DNA from 2 places in the Comamonas odontotermitis genome. Region 1 is predicted to be linked to the other one. Evidence: riboswitches for the same ligand, from Rfam matches in the RefSeq annotation. Region 1 holds a riboswitch; the other holds the start of a gene.
What was found. A riboswitch is a leader RNA that binds a small molecule or an ion and turns the genes downstream of it on or off. The one in region 1 is predicted to bind S-adenosylhomocysteine.

Region 1 (5,946 bases):
CATCAGTTCCGCCGTGCGCGATTCATCGCTGTAGAACACGATGTCATCGCCCACGCGGTTGGCGGGGTACAGCGCCATCACGCCATTGGCGGTGAGCCAGCGGCCCTCGATGATCTTCTTGAGCATGGCCTGCGCATCGGCCAGCACCTTGCGCGCTTCCTCGCCCACCACCTCGTCGTCAAGAATGGCGGGGTAGGACCCAGCCAGGTCCCAGGTCTGGAAGAACGGTGCCCAGTCGATATAGCGGGCGATCTCGGCCAGGTCGAAATTCTTGAACACGCGGCGGCCCAGTGCGCGCGGCACCACAGGCGGGTGGGCGGCAAAATCCATGGGCGTGGCGTTGGCGCGTGCCTTCTCCAGGGGCCACAGTGGCGTCTTCTTCTTGTTGGCGTGCTGGTGGCGCACCTTGTCGTAATCGGCCTCCAGCTCGCTCAGGTAGGCCTGCTTGCCTTCGCCCAGCAGGCTTTGCGCCACGCTCACGCTGCGCGAGGCATCAGGCACGTAGACCACGGGGCCGTCGTACTTGGGCGCAATCTTGACGGCCGTGTGCACGCGCGAGCAGGTGGCCCCGCCGATCAGGAGCGGAATCTTCTTGATGCGGAAGTAGTCGTCCTTGTCCATCTCGCCCGCCACGTACTGCATCTCTTCGAGGCTGGGGGTGATCAGGCCTGACAGGCCGATGATGTCTGCGCCCTCGGCCTTGGCGCGGGCCAGGATCTCGTGGCAGGGCACCATCACGCCCATGTTGATGACCTCGAAGTTGTTGCACTGCAACACCACGGTGACGATGTTCTTGCCGATGTCGTGCACATCGCCCTTGACGGTGGCGATGACGATCTTGCCCTTGCTCGATACGTCCAGGCCCGCTGCTTCCTGCTGGCGCTTTTCTTCTTCGATATAGGGAATGAGGTGGGCCACGGCCTGTTTCATCACCCGCGCACTCTTGACCACCTGGGGCAGGAACATCTTGCCCGCGCCGAAGAGGTCGCCCACGATGTTCATGCCGTCCATCAGCGGGCCTTCGATCACGTGCAGCGGGCGTCCGCCCCCTTGCACCACGATCTGCTGGTAGGCCTCTTCGGTATCGGCGACGATGAAATCGGTGATGCCGTGCACCAGCGCATGCGACAGGCGCTCGCCCACGGTCTTGGGGTGCTCGGGCGTGCCGCGCCATTCGAGCTTCTTGCTATCGTCCTTGGCTGCGCCCTTGGCGGCTTCGGCGATCTCCAGCAGGCGCTCGGCGGCGTCGGGGCGGCGGTTGAGCACCACGTCTTCCACGCGCTCGCGCAGTTGCGGCTCCAGGTCGTCGTAGACGCCCACCATGCCGGCATTGACGATGCCCATGTCCATGCCCGCCTGGATGGCGTGGTAGAGGAACACAGTGTGGATGGCCTCGCGCACCGGGTCATTGCCGCGGAAGGAAAAGCTCACGTTGGACACGCCACCGCTCACCTTGGCGCCAGGCAGGTTCTGCTTGATCCAGCGCGTGGCCTCGATGAACTCGACCGCGTAGTTGTTGTGCTCCTCGATCCCGGTGGCGACGGCAAAGATATTGGGGTCGAAGATGATGTCTTCAGGCGGAAATCCCACTTCATCGACCAGCACGCGGTAGGCGCGCTCGCAGATCTCGACCTTGCGCTGGTAGGTGTCTGCCTGGCCTTTCTCATCGAAGGCCATGACCACGGCGGCTGCGCCGTAGCGCTTGATGAGCTTGGCCTCGTGCTTGAACTTGTCCACCCCCTCCTTCATGGAGATGGAATTGACGATGCCCTTGCCCTGCAGGCAGCGCAGGCCGGCCTCGATGACCTCCCACTTGGACGAATCGACCATCACCGGCACCTTGGCAATGTCGGGTTCGGAAGCAATCAGGTTCAGAAAGCGCACCATGGCGGCCTTGCTGTCGAGCATGGCCTCGTCCATGTTCACATCGATGACCTGGGCGCCGTTTTCCACCTGCTGGCGTGCCACCGACAGCGCCTCCTCATACTGCTCATTGAGGATCATGCGCGCGAAAGCCTTGGAGCCGGTGACGTTGGTGCGCTCGCCCACGTTGACGAACAGCGTGCCCTCGCCGATGAAGACGGGCTCCAGGCCCGACAGGCGCATGGGTGGGACGGAAATGGGAGAAGCAGACGCGGACATGGGGCTCACCTGTGAAAACCAGAAACACACGATAGAACAGGTGAGCGCCGTTGCTGCGGGCAGCGCAAAGCATACCCAGCCACCTGCCCAAGCCTGACAGGCCCGAGATGGTCATACCACCGGCCTGCTGCAGCGCTCCTTGGGACAAGGCCAGCCATTTTAAGCCAGTACGCCAAGCGCTGCTCTATAGCACGCATGAGGGCCATGGCAGCCGCAAATGCCGCTACCCGCCCGGGTTATATCGCCGTTCGAGAACGCTGCCATCGCATTTCGAGCATATTGCGCGGTTTTGTCGGCAAAATATGCCGATCAGCAGAGAACACCTGCACTTTTGTATCCAATCAGGCCCAAGGCCTGCACCTGAGGAGAAAACCTTGCACCTGAGCTTCAGTGCTTATTACACCCTGATCATGGCCGTTCTCGTGCTGTTGCTGGGCAAATTGCTGACCCGGCACATCCGTTTCCTGCGCGATTTCAACATCCCCGAGCCTGTCTCGGGCGGGTTGGTCGTGGCGGCCGTGATCTTTGCGCTGCACCAGCTCACCGGGCTCACCCTGTCCTTTGAATCCGGGCTGCAGTCGGCCTTCATGCTGGTGTTCTTCTCGTCCATTGGCCTCAGTGCCAACTTTGCCAAGCTGCGCGAAGGCGGCATGGGGCTCATCATCTTCCTGGGCGTGATCGTGGCGTTCATCGTCGTGCAGAACGGCGTGGGCGTGGGCCTGGCCACCCTGCTGGGGCTGGATCCGCTGATTGGCCTCGTGGCCGGCTCCATCACCTTGCTGGGCGGCCACGGCACGGCCGGCGCCTGGGGTGCGGTGCTGGAGCAGCAATATGGCCTGAGCGGCGCCACCGCCCTGGGCATTGCCTGCGCCACCTTCGGCCTCGTCATTGGCGGCCTGCTGGGCGGGCCGCTGGCCAAGCGCCTGATCACCCGCCACCAGCTGGCACGCCCGCGCACCAATGCAGAGCAGCAGCAAAGCGACCGCGCCACCGTGAGCGAAGGCAGCGATGTGGCCAATTTCGAATCGCCCAACACAGCGCCGCGCCTGATCACCGCCGAGGCCGCCATCGAAACCCTGGCCCTGTTTGCCGGGTGCCTGGCCTTTGCCGAGTTCATGACCGGCGTCACCCAGGGCACCGCCGTACAGTTGCCGACCTTCGTCTGGGCGCTGGGTGGCGGCGTGGTCATCCGCAACGTGCTGGACTATGCCTTTGGCTTCAAGGTGTTCGACCGCGCCATCGACGTGTTCGGCAACGCTGGCCTGTCGATCTATCTGGCGATCGCCTTGCTCTCGCTCAAGCTCTGGGAGCTGACCGACCTGGCGGGCCCTCTGATGATCATCCTGGCGGCGCAGACCCTGACACTGGCGCTGTTTGCGGCCTTTGTGACCTTCCGCGTCATGGGCCGCAATTACGACGCTGCCGTGCTGGCGGCCGGCCACTGTGGCTTCGGCATGGGCGCCACGCCCACGGCCGTGGCCAACATGCAGGCCATCACCAACCAGTACGGTCCGTCGCACAAGGCTTTTCTCATCGTTCCGTTGGTGGGCGCCTTTTTCATCGACATCATCAACGCCTTTGTGCTGCAGATGATGATTGCCCTGCTGCGCTGAGGTATCTAAAAAATAAATAGCTGCCAGCGCTTGATGGATAAAGGTTTCAGATCATTTTTCTTCTGAAAACCCCGTCCATCAGGCGCTGGCAGCTTCTTTTTTTGAATGTGACCCGTCCTGAATTGGGTTGACACCTTTCTGAAGAACAGAAAGGAAAGTCAAATGGAACAGTGGGTTAAGAGAACGCAACGGGACTACACGCTGGCTTTTAAACTCGCAGTAGTCGATCAAGTAGAAAGAGGTGAGCTGACCTACCGGCAGGCCCATGAGCGGTACGGAATCCAGGGCGCCTCAACTGTACTGGTGTGGCTTCGCAAGCACGGACGGCAGGACTGGAAAGCTGCATCATCAAGGGGCAAAGGATTACAGAAGATGCCTGAATCGCCCAAGCTGCTGACTCCAGAGCAGCGCATCAAGGAGCTGGAAGTGCAACTGAAAGAAGCCCGCGAGAAAGCGGCCTTCTTTGAAGCGGTAGTGAACGTGCTCAAGCGCGACTACGGAGTCCAAGTCACAAAAAAGCCTGCGGGCAAGTCCTCACGCAAAAGCTCGTCAAAGGGTTAAGCGTCACGAGGGCTTGCCGCTACATGGGAATCAGCCGCCAAGCGCACTACAAGCGCCTGGTCTGCCAGCGTGCACGCAGCGAGCGGGACAAGGCGGTGGTGGAGTTGGCCAGTGAAGAGAGGCGCCATCAGCCACGCATTGGCACGCGCAAACTGCTGCACTTGCTCAAGCCGCCGCTTGAACAGGCGGGAATCCAGATCGGGCGCGATGCACTGTTCGTTGTCCTGCGCCAAGCACGCATGCTGGTGCTGCCACGGCATGCGTACCACAAGACCACCAATAGCCATCATCACTACCGCAGGCACCCCAATCTACTCAAGGAGGGCCCGACCAAAACAGTGGCAAGTGGTTGTGAGCAGCTATGGGTCGCTGACATCACGTATCTACCCACCAAGGAGAAGACTGCCTATCTGAGCCTGGTGACCGATGCCTACTCGCGCAAGATCGTGGGCTGGCACGTGCACGATAGTCTGGAGACCAAGCAGGTCAGCCAAGCGTTGAAGATGGCACTGCGTCAGCGGCGAACAGATCAGCCGCTCGTACACCACTCTGATAGAGGTGTTCAGTACTGCTCGGCTCAATACCAGCGCATCCATGCACGCCACCGCATCACCTGCTCCATGACCGATGGCTACGATTGCTACCAAAACGCTCTGGCTGAGCGGGTCAATGGAATCCTCAAGATGGAATACTTGTTGCAACGACCTGCCGATCTCTCGCAGGCCCGCACCATGGTGGGCGAATCGGTACGGCTGTACAACGAGCGCCGGCCGCACCTGTCCCTAAAATACAAAACGCCCGATGCAGTACATCGGGCGTCTCTCGCCAACCAGCTTGGGCTGGAGATTAGTCGCGAATAGGTGTCAACCTATGACAGGACGAGTCAATGCCTTTTTGAATGCTTGTCTGCAGTATCGCTTCAGACCCTCACTGCGCGGAGCGCGGCAGGCCAAAGATGCGGTCAAAGCTCCAGTTGAAGACGAAGGTGTAGACCAGGAAGAACAGCAGCAGGCCGATGTCCATCACCAGCGCTTCCCACAGGCTGACCTTGAACCACCAGGCAAACAGCGGCACCAGCATGAAGACCAGGCCCCCCTCCATGCCGATGGCATGGGCAATGCGGCGGCCAATGCCTCGGCCGCGCGTGGCCTGCCGCGCCTCCCACATCTCGAACAGGTGGTTCCACACCACGTTCCAGCAGATGGCGATGACCGACGAGACCACCGCCACCACACCCGAATGTGCAGCTCCCTGGCCCGACAGTGCGGACAGGCCCGCCGTTGCCGCAACGATGGCAATGGCCTCATACAAACCCACATACGTGACGCGGCGCAACGGCCCTTGCAGCGACCAGGGGCTGCTTTGAATTTTTTGAACTGACATATGGGTCGCCATGGTATGTGCCTTGTACTGATAACATAAGTCAGAATCTTTCAGAAAAAATGACAGGTCACTGTAAAAAGACACGAAACCTGAACCTCCAGCCGGGCTGCACCTGCCGGCGCCGCCATCGATTTGCCCATGACCGAGTCGCCAGCCACCTTTGCCCCTTTTGATTCCGACGCCATCCAGACCTTGCTGGCGGTGCTGGACCACGGCAGCTTTTCTGCCGCCGCCCGCGCACTGGGCA
Region 2 (5,946 bases), 680 kb from region 1:
CAGGAAAGCCTGCATGCCGTTGCCGGTAGCGAAGGCCCCATGGATGCCAGCATTGCGCGCTGGAGCATGGAGCACGGCCAGCCTGCGGGGCAGGGCACTGACACCCTGCCCGCATCGCCCGCGCTGTATGTGCCGCTGATGGCGCCGGTGCGCGCGCGCGGTGTACTGGTGCTGCACTTGCGCAGGCCGCAGCGGCTTCATGTGCCGGAAGAGCGCCGCCTGCTGGATGCCTGTGCGAGCCAGATTGCACTGGCGCTCGAACGCGTGCACTTCGTCGAGGTGGCGCAGGAGACCCAGGTGGCCATGGAAGGCGAGCGGCTGCGCAACACCTTGCTCTCAGCGGTGTCGCACGATCTGCGTACGCCGCTGACCGGTATTCTGGGCGCAGCCCAAGCCGCCCTGCCACGGGTGCCACCGGGTGCGGCGGCAGACATGCTGATGCAGATTCGCAACCAGGCCGAGGCATTGCAGCAACTGGTGGATAACCTGCTGACCATGGCGCGCCTGCAGCAGGGCGGCGTGCATCTCAAGCGCGAATGGCTGCCCGCCGAAGAGCTGGTGGGCAGTGCACTGCGGCAGATGCACGGTCGCCTGGCCGGGCATGTGGTGCGCACCGATCTGCCAGCAGGCCTGCCGCTGCTGCATGTGGATGCGGTGCTGATGGAACGTGTGCTGGTCAACCTGCTGGACAACGCTGCCAAATACACGCCGCCCGGCACGACATTGACGCTGGCCTGCCATGTGGAGCAGGATGCAAAGGGCATCGATCATTGTCTCCTTACGCTACAGGATGATGGGCCAGGACTGCCAGCACACCTGGATGCGGCACTGTTGTTTGAGCCGTTCACGCGTGGCGTGGTCGAGTCCTCCGTCTCCGGCATGGGCCTGGGTCTCACGCTGGCGCAGCGCATCGTGGAAGCCCATGGCGGGAAGCTGGAACTTGCGTCGGCCAATCCAGGGCCGGGTACCATCTTTACCATTCGCCTGTCCGTGCCTGAGCAACCGGCTTTGGACGATTGAAACGGCTTTCCCCATGACTGTTGCAGCCCACCGCGTACTATTGATTGAAGATGACCTGGCAATACGCCGCTTTATCCGCCTGGCCCTGGAGGACGAAGGCTGGCAGGTGTTCGAGGCGGAGACGGCACGGCGTGGCCTGATCGAGGCCGCGAGCCGTCAGCCCGATGTGGTGGTCTTGGACCTGGGCCTGCCCGATGCCGATGGCAAGAGTGTGATTGCCCAACTGCGCAGCTGGAGCCCTCTGCCGGTGCTGGTGCTGTCGGCCCGGGACCGCGAAGAGGAAAAGGTAGCCGCCCTCGACACCGGCGCTGATGATTACCTGACCAAACCCTTCGGTGTGCCGGAACTGCTCGCGCGGCTGCGCGTGCTGCTGCGCCGCCGCCAGCAGATGCCTGCCGACACAGCGCCTTCCAGCCGCGCACGCTTTGGCGAGGTGACGGTCGATCTGGCCACGCACGAAGTCAGCCGGGGATCGGAGGTCGTGCACCTCACGCCCATCGAGTTCCGACTGCTGGCTGCACTGATCGCGGGCCAGGGCCGCGTGCTGACGCACCGCCAACTGCTGCTGCAGGTGTGGGGGCCGGAATACCTGGATAGGCCCCATTACCTGCGCGTGCACATGGCCAACCTGCGCCAGAAGATCGAGGCCGACCCGGCCCAGCCCCGGCACCTGCAGACGGAGTTGCAGGTGGGTTACCGCCTCGTGGGGCTGGCGGCGGCTTAGAGCCGCTTCAGAACCCGTTTAACCCATCATTTTTTGCAGCGCCATGGCCGTCGCATACATGCCAAGGCCAAAGACGGCATGGGTGACGATGCTGTGCAAGCGTGCAATCCAGGGCCGGGGCGCGCGGCTGGCCGCCACACCCATGCCCATGCCCGGCTGCATGATGAAGAATGGAAACACCACGGTTGCCACACCAAAAGCCAGTGCAGGCCACAAGGTGGGTGCGCTCAGCCATGCCATACCCTCCAGGGCCACAAGGGTCAGGGCAAACACCAGGCCGATGAGGTAATGCACGGTCCAACCCACGGCGGCCTCGTGTGCCCTGGGTTTTGCAGCGGGGATCGGCACTTGCGCGGGGCGGGTCTCTGGCAGATAGAGCAGCCAGCGCCCGACCAGTGCGTAATTGAGTGCAGGGGTGCCGAACAGGCGCTTGCGCAGCAGGGCCCAGAGGTCGGTGATGGCGGTGGCGCCCAGGCCCACTGCCAGGGTCTGGACCAGGATATGAGAGAGGGAAACAGGGTTGTCAATGTGCATATGGCTTGCCTTGTCGGAAGAAAACACCCACTATGCAAATTGAAGTCAACTTCAAGTCAACCACGCATGCTCATCGATATCGGCGAGGTGGCGCGCCGCTCGGGTCTTACCGCTGCCACCCTGCGTTACTACGAGGCCCAGGGCCTGATTTCCTCCTGCGCGCGGCATGGCCTGCGCCGCCAGTACCAGCCCCAGGTGCTGCAGCAACTGGCCATGATTGCGCTGGGCCGCACGGCGGGTTTCTCGCTGGCCGAAATTCGGCAGATGTTCGGTGACGACGGCACGCTGGAAGTGGACCGGCAGGCGCTTGCCAGCAAGGCCGATGAGCTGGACCGCTCCATACGCCGGCTGACCACGCTGCGCGAAGGCCTGCGCCATGCCGCCCAGTGCCCCGCGCCTCGCCATATGGATTGCCCGAAATTTCAGCGGATTCTGCTTGCGGCTTCCCGCCCGGCTCCCAAACGGGCTTGAGACCTGCTGCAGCGCAGAAGATGCGGCGGCGTTTATAATGACGCGCTATCCGAGGAGCGTTGCAGCGTCCCCATCAGGCGGGGCGTGAGGCTCGGATCCCCTATCGCAACGACGCTCACCCACGCTTTCTGTGCGGTGAGATGGTGTATCTCCTTCTGCCGTAGAACGTGGTTTTTCATTCATTTTTTGGAGAAAACCATGAACGCTGCTGTTCGTTTCAACCCCGCTGATTCCGCGATTGCCGACATTTCCCTGGCCGATTGGGGCCGCAAGGAAATCAAGATCGCCGAAACCGAAATGCCAGGCCTGATGGCCATCCGCGAAGAGTTCGCTGCGGCCCAGCCTCTCAAGGGCGCCCGCATCACCGGCTCGCTGCACATGACGATCCAGACCGCCGTGCTGATCGAAACGCTCAAGGCACTGGGCGCCGATGTGCGCTGGGCTTCGTGCAACATCTTCTCCACGCAGGACCACGCCGCTGCCGCCATTGCCGCGACCGGCACGCCCGTCTTCGCCATCAAGGGCGAATCGCTCAAGGACTACTGGGATTACACCCACGCTATCTTTGAATTCGGCGACAAGGGCGCCGAAGGCGAAGGCCCGAACATGATCCTGGACGATGGCGGCGATGCCACCATGCTGATGCACCTGGGCAAGAAGGCCGAGAAGGACCTGTCCGTGCTGGCCAACCCCACGAGCGAAGAAGAAAAGATCGTTTTTGCCGCCATCAAGGCCAAGCTGGCTGTCGATGCCTCCTGGTACAGCCGCAAGTCGGCCCAGATCATGGGCGTGACCGAGGAAACCACCACCGGCGTGCACCGTTTGAACGAAATGTCGGCCAAGGGCACCTTGCTGTTCCGCGCGATCAATGTGAACGATTCGGTGACCAAGTCCAAGTTCGACAACCTGTACGGCTGCCGTGAATCGCTGGTGGACGGCATCAAGCGTGCCACCGACGTGATGATCGCCGGCAAGGTAGCCTGCGTGGCTGGCTATGGCGATGTGGGCAAGGGCTCGGCCCAGGCGCTGCGTGCGCTGTCGGCCCAGGTGTGGGTGACCGAGATCGACCCGATCAACGCCCTGCAAGCTGCCATGGAAGGCTACAAGGTCGTGACCATGGAATACGCCGCCGACAAGGCCGACATCTTTGTGACCACCACTGGCAACAAGGACATCATCCGCCACGAGCACATGGTTGCGATGAAGGACCAGGCCATCGTCTGCAACATCGGTCACTTCGACAACGAAATCGACGTTGCCTCGATCGAGAAGTACCAGTGGGAAGAAGTCAAGCCACAGGTCGACCAGATCACCTTCCCCGATGGCAAGAAGATCACCCTGCTGGCCAAGGGCCGCCTGGTGAACCTGGGCTGCGCCACGGGCCACCCCAGCTTTGTGATGTCGTCTTCGTTCGCGAACCAGACCATCGCCCAGATCGAGCTGTTCACCAAGCCCGAAGCCTATGAAGTGGGCAAGGTCTACGTGCTGCCCAAGATTCTGGACGAAAAGGTGGCACGCCTGCACCTCAAGAAGGTGGGCGCGATGCTGACCGAGCTGACCGATGACCAGGCTTCCTATATCGGCGTGAAGAAGGAAGGCCCTTACAAGCCTGAAACTTACCGCTATTGAGCTTCAGGCTGCGTCGCACCGCTCTTTTAAATAAAGAGAAAGACGGTGCAAAAATCATAGCTGTTGGCGCTTATTTAGAGCTGGTTGTAGATGAAAATCTATCCATGATTGGCTTTGAGTATGCGCCAATGGCTATCAAAATGAGAGAGGATTGCGCATGCGCGCTGATGTGTTTTTGGTGGATGCGGGCCTCGCATCAACGCGCTCGCAGGCGCAGCGATTGATTGCGTCTGGCGTGCAGTGGCGCACCACGGTGCTGGCGCCATGGATCAAGGTTGCCAAGAATGGCGACGAGATTCCTGCGGGCGCTGAAGTGCAATTGCTGGATGCATCGGAAGCCAAGTACATCTCGCGCGGTGGTCTCAAGCTTGAAGGCGCGCTGGCAGCCACCGGCATTGCGGTCAAAGACCTGCGCTGTCTTGATGTGGGCCAGAGCACCGGTGGCTTTACCGACTGCCTGCTGCAGGCAGGCGCTGCCCAGGTCATCGGCATTGATGTAGGGCAAGGTCAGTTGCATGAGCGGCTGCGTAGCGACGCACGCGTGGTCTGCGTCGAAGGTTTCAATGCCCGTTCGCTGACTCCGGAATCACTGCAGGCGGCGTGCGATGAAGCCCTTTGCGAAATCGTCGAAGAGGAAGAGGACAACGACACCCAGCCTGTAGCGCCCTATGCATGGATGCGCAATGGCGGCCAGGTGAGCGACGACTACGACGACAGTGACGACGCCAAGGAGCAGGAGATAGAAAACTTCAAGGCCGAGCGCAGCGCCAAGGCGCGAGCCCGGCTTGAGGGAACGGCGCCTGTGGAGCGCCGCCGCAGGCCGGGTACCGAAAATGTGGACATCACGCCCGCTTTCGACGTGGTGACTGGCGATGTGTCGTTCATTTCGCTCACGCTGGTGCTGCCCGCTGTGGCCCGTGTGCTCAAACCCCACGGCCAGTTGTTGATGTTGGTCAAGCCTCAGTTCGAGTTGCAGCCCGGCCAGATCGGCAAGGGCGGCATTGTGCGCGACAAGGCCTTGTATGCCGAGGTCGAGCAGCGCATCCGCGACTGCCTTACGGACCAGGGCCTCACGGTCAGGCAGTGGCTGGATTCGCCCATTGAAGGCGGTGATGGCAACCACGAATTTTTTGTGCATGCCCAGCAAGGCGCACAGATCAAGGCGCCAGTAGATGCTGATACCAGTACCGATGCGGCGGAGACGGGTGAGTCCAAGCCGGCGGTCAAGAAGGCAGCAAAACGCCCGTCACGTGCTGACATGCGCGCCAAGCGTGAGAAACAGGAACTGTATGAGGACCCCGAAGTGGCCAGTTTTGGTCAGCCCGGCCCCGCGCGTTCCAAGCAGAAGAAGCGCAACGAGCGCTGATCAACCATACCAATGAGACCAAGAGCAGGACGGCCATGACATTCCCCATCAGCTTTGAATTTTTCCCGCCCAAGACGCCCGAGGGCGCGCAGAAGCTGCGCGGCGTGCGCCAGGAGCTGTATGCACGAAAGCCACAGTTCTGCTCCGTCACCTACGGTGCAGGTGGCTCCACGCAGGAAGGCACTTTTGGCGTGGTCAAGGC

Region 2: another riboswitch for S-adenosylhomocysteine. It lies ahead of ahcY (adenosylhomocysteinase); the one in region 1 lies ahead of metH (methionine synthase).

What each region holds. Positions count from the first base shown of each region.
Region 1 is NZ_CP083451.1:234,998-240,943, reverse strand. Features, by position in the region: gene metH (methionine synthase) at 1-2,142, opposite strand, end outside; S-adenosyl-L-homocysteine riboswitch at 2,178-2,289, opposite strand; gene gltS (sodium/glutamate symporter) at 2,517-3,755, shown strand; one part of gene LAD35_RS01035 (IS3 family transposase) at 3,918-4,266, shown strand; one part of gene LAD35_RS01035 (IS3 family transposase) at 4,266-5,176, shown strand; gene LAD35_RS01030 (PACE efflux transporter) at 5,244-5,699, opposite strand; gene LAD35_RS01025 (LysR family transcriptional regulator) at 5,838-5,946, shown strand, end outside.
Region 2 is NZ_CP083451.1:3,977,310-3,983,255, reverse strand. Features, by position in the region: gene LAD35_RS18320 (sensor histidine kinase) at 1-1,020, shown strand, start outside; gene LAD35_RS18315 (response regulator) at 1,034-1,744, shown strand; gene LAD35_RS18310 (DUF2938 domain-containing protein) at 1,763-2,278, opposite strand; gene LAD35_RS18305 (helix-turn-helix domain-containing protein) at 2,345-2,749, shown strand; S-adenosyl-L-homocysteine riboswitch at 2,795-2,873, shown strand; gene ahcY (adenosylhomocysteinase) at 2,948-4,378, shown strand; gene LAD35_RS18295 (TlyA family RNA methyltransferase) at 4,536-5,744, shown strand; gene metF (methylenetetrahydrofolate reductase [NAD(P)H]) at 5,780-5,946, shown strand, end outside.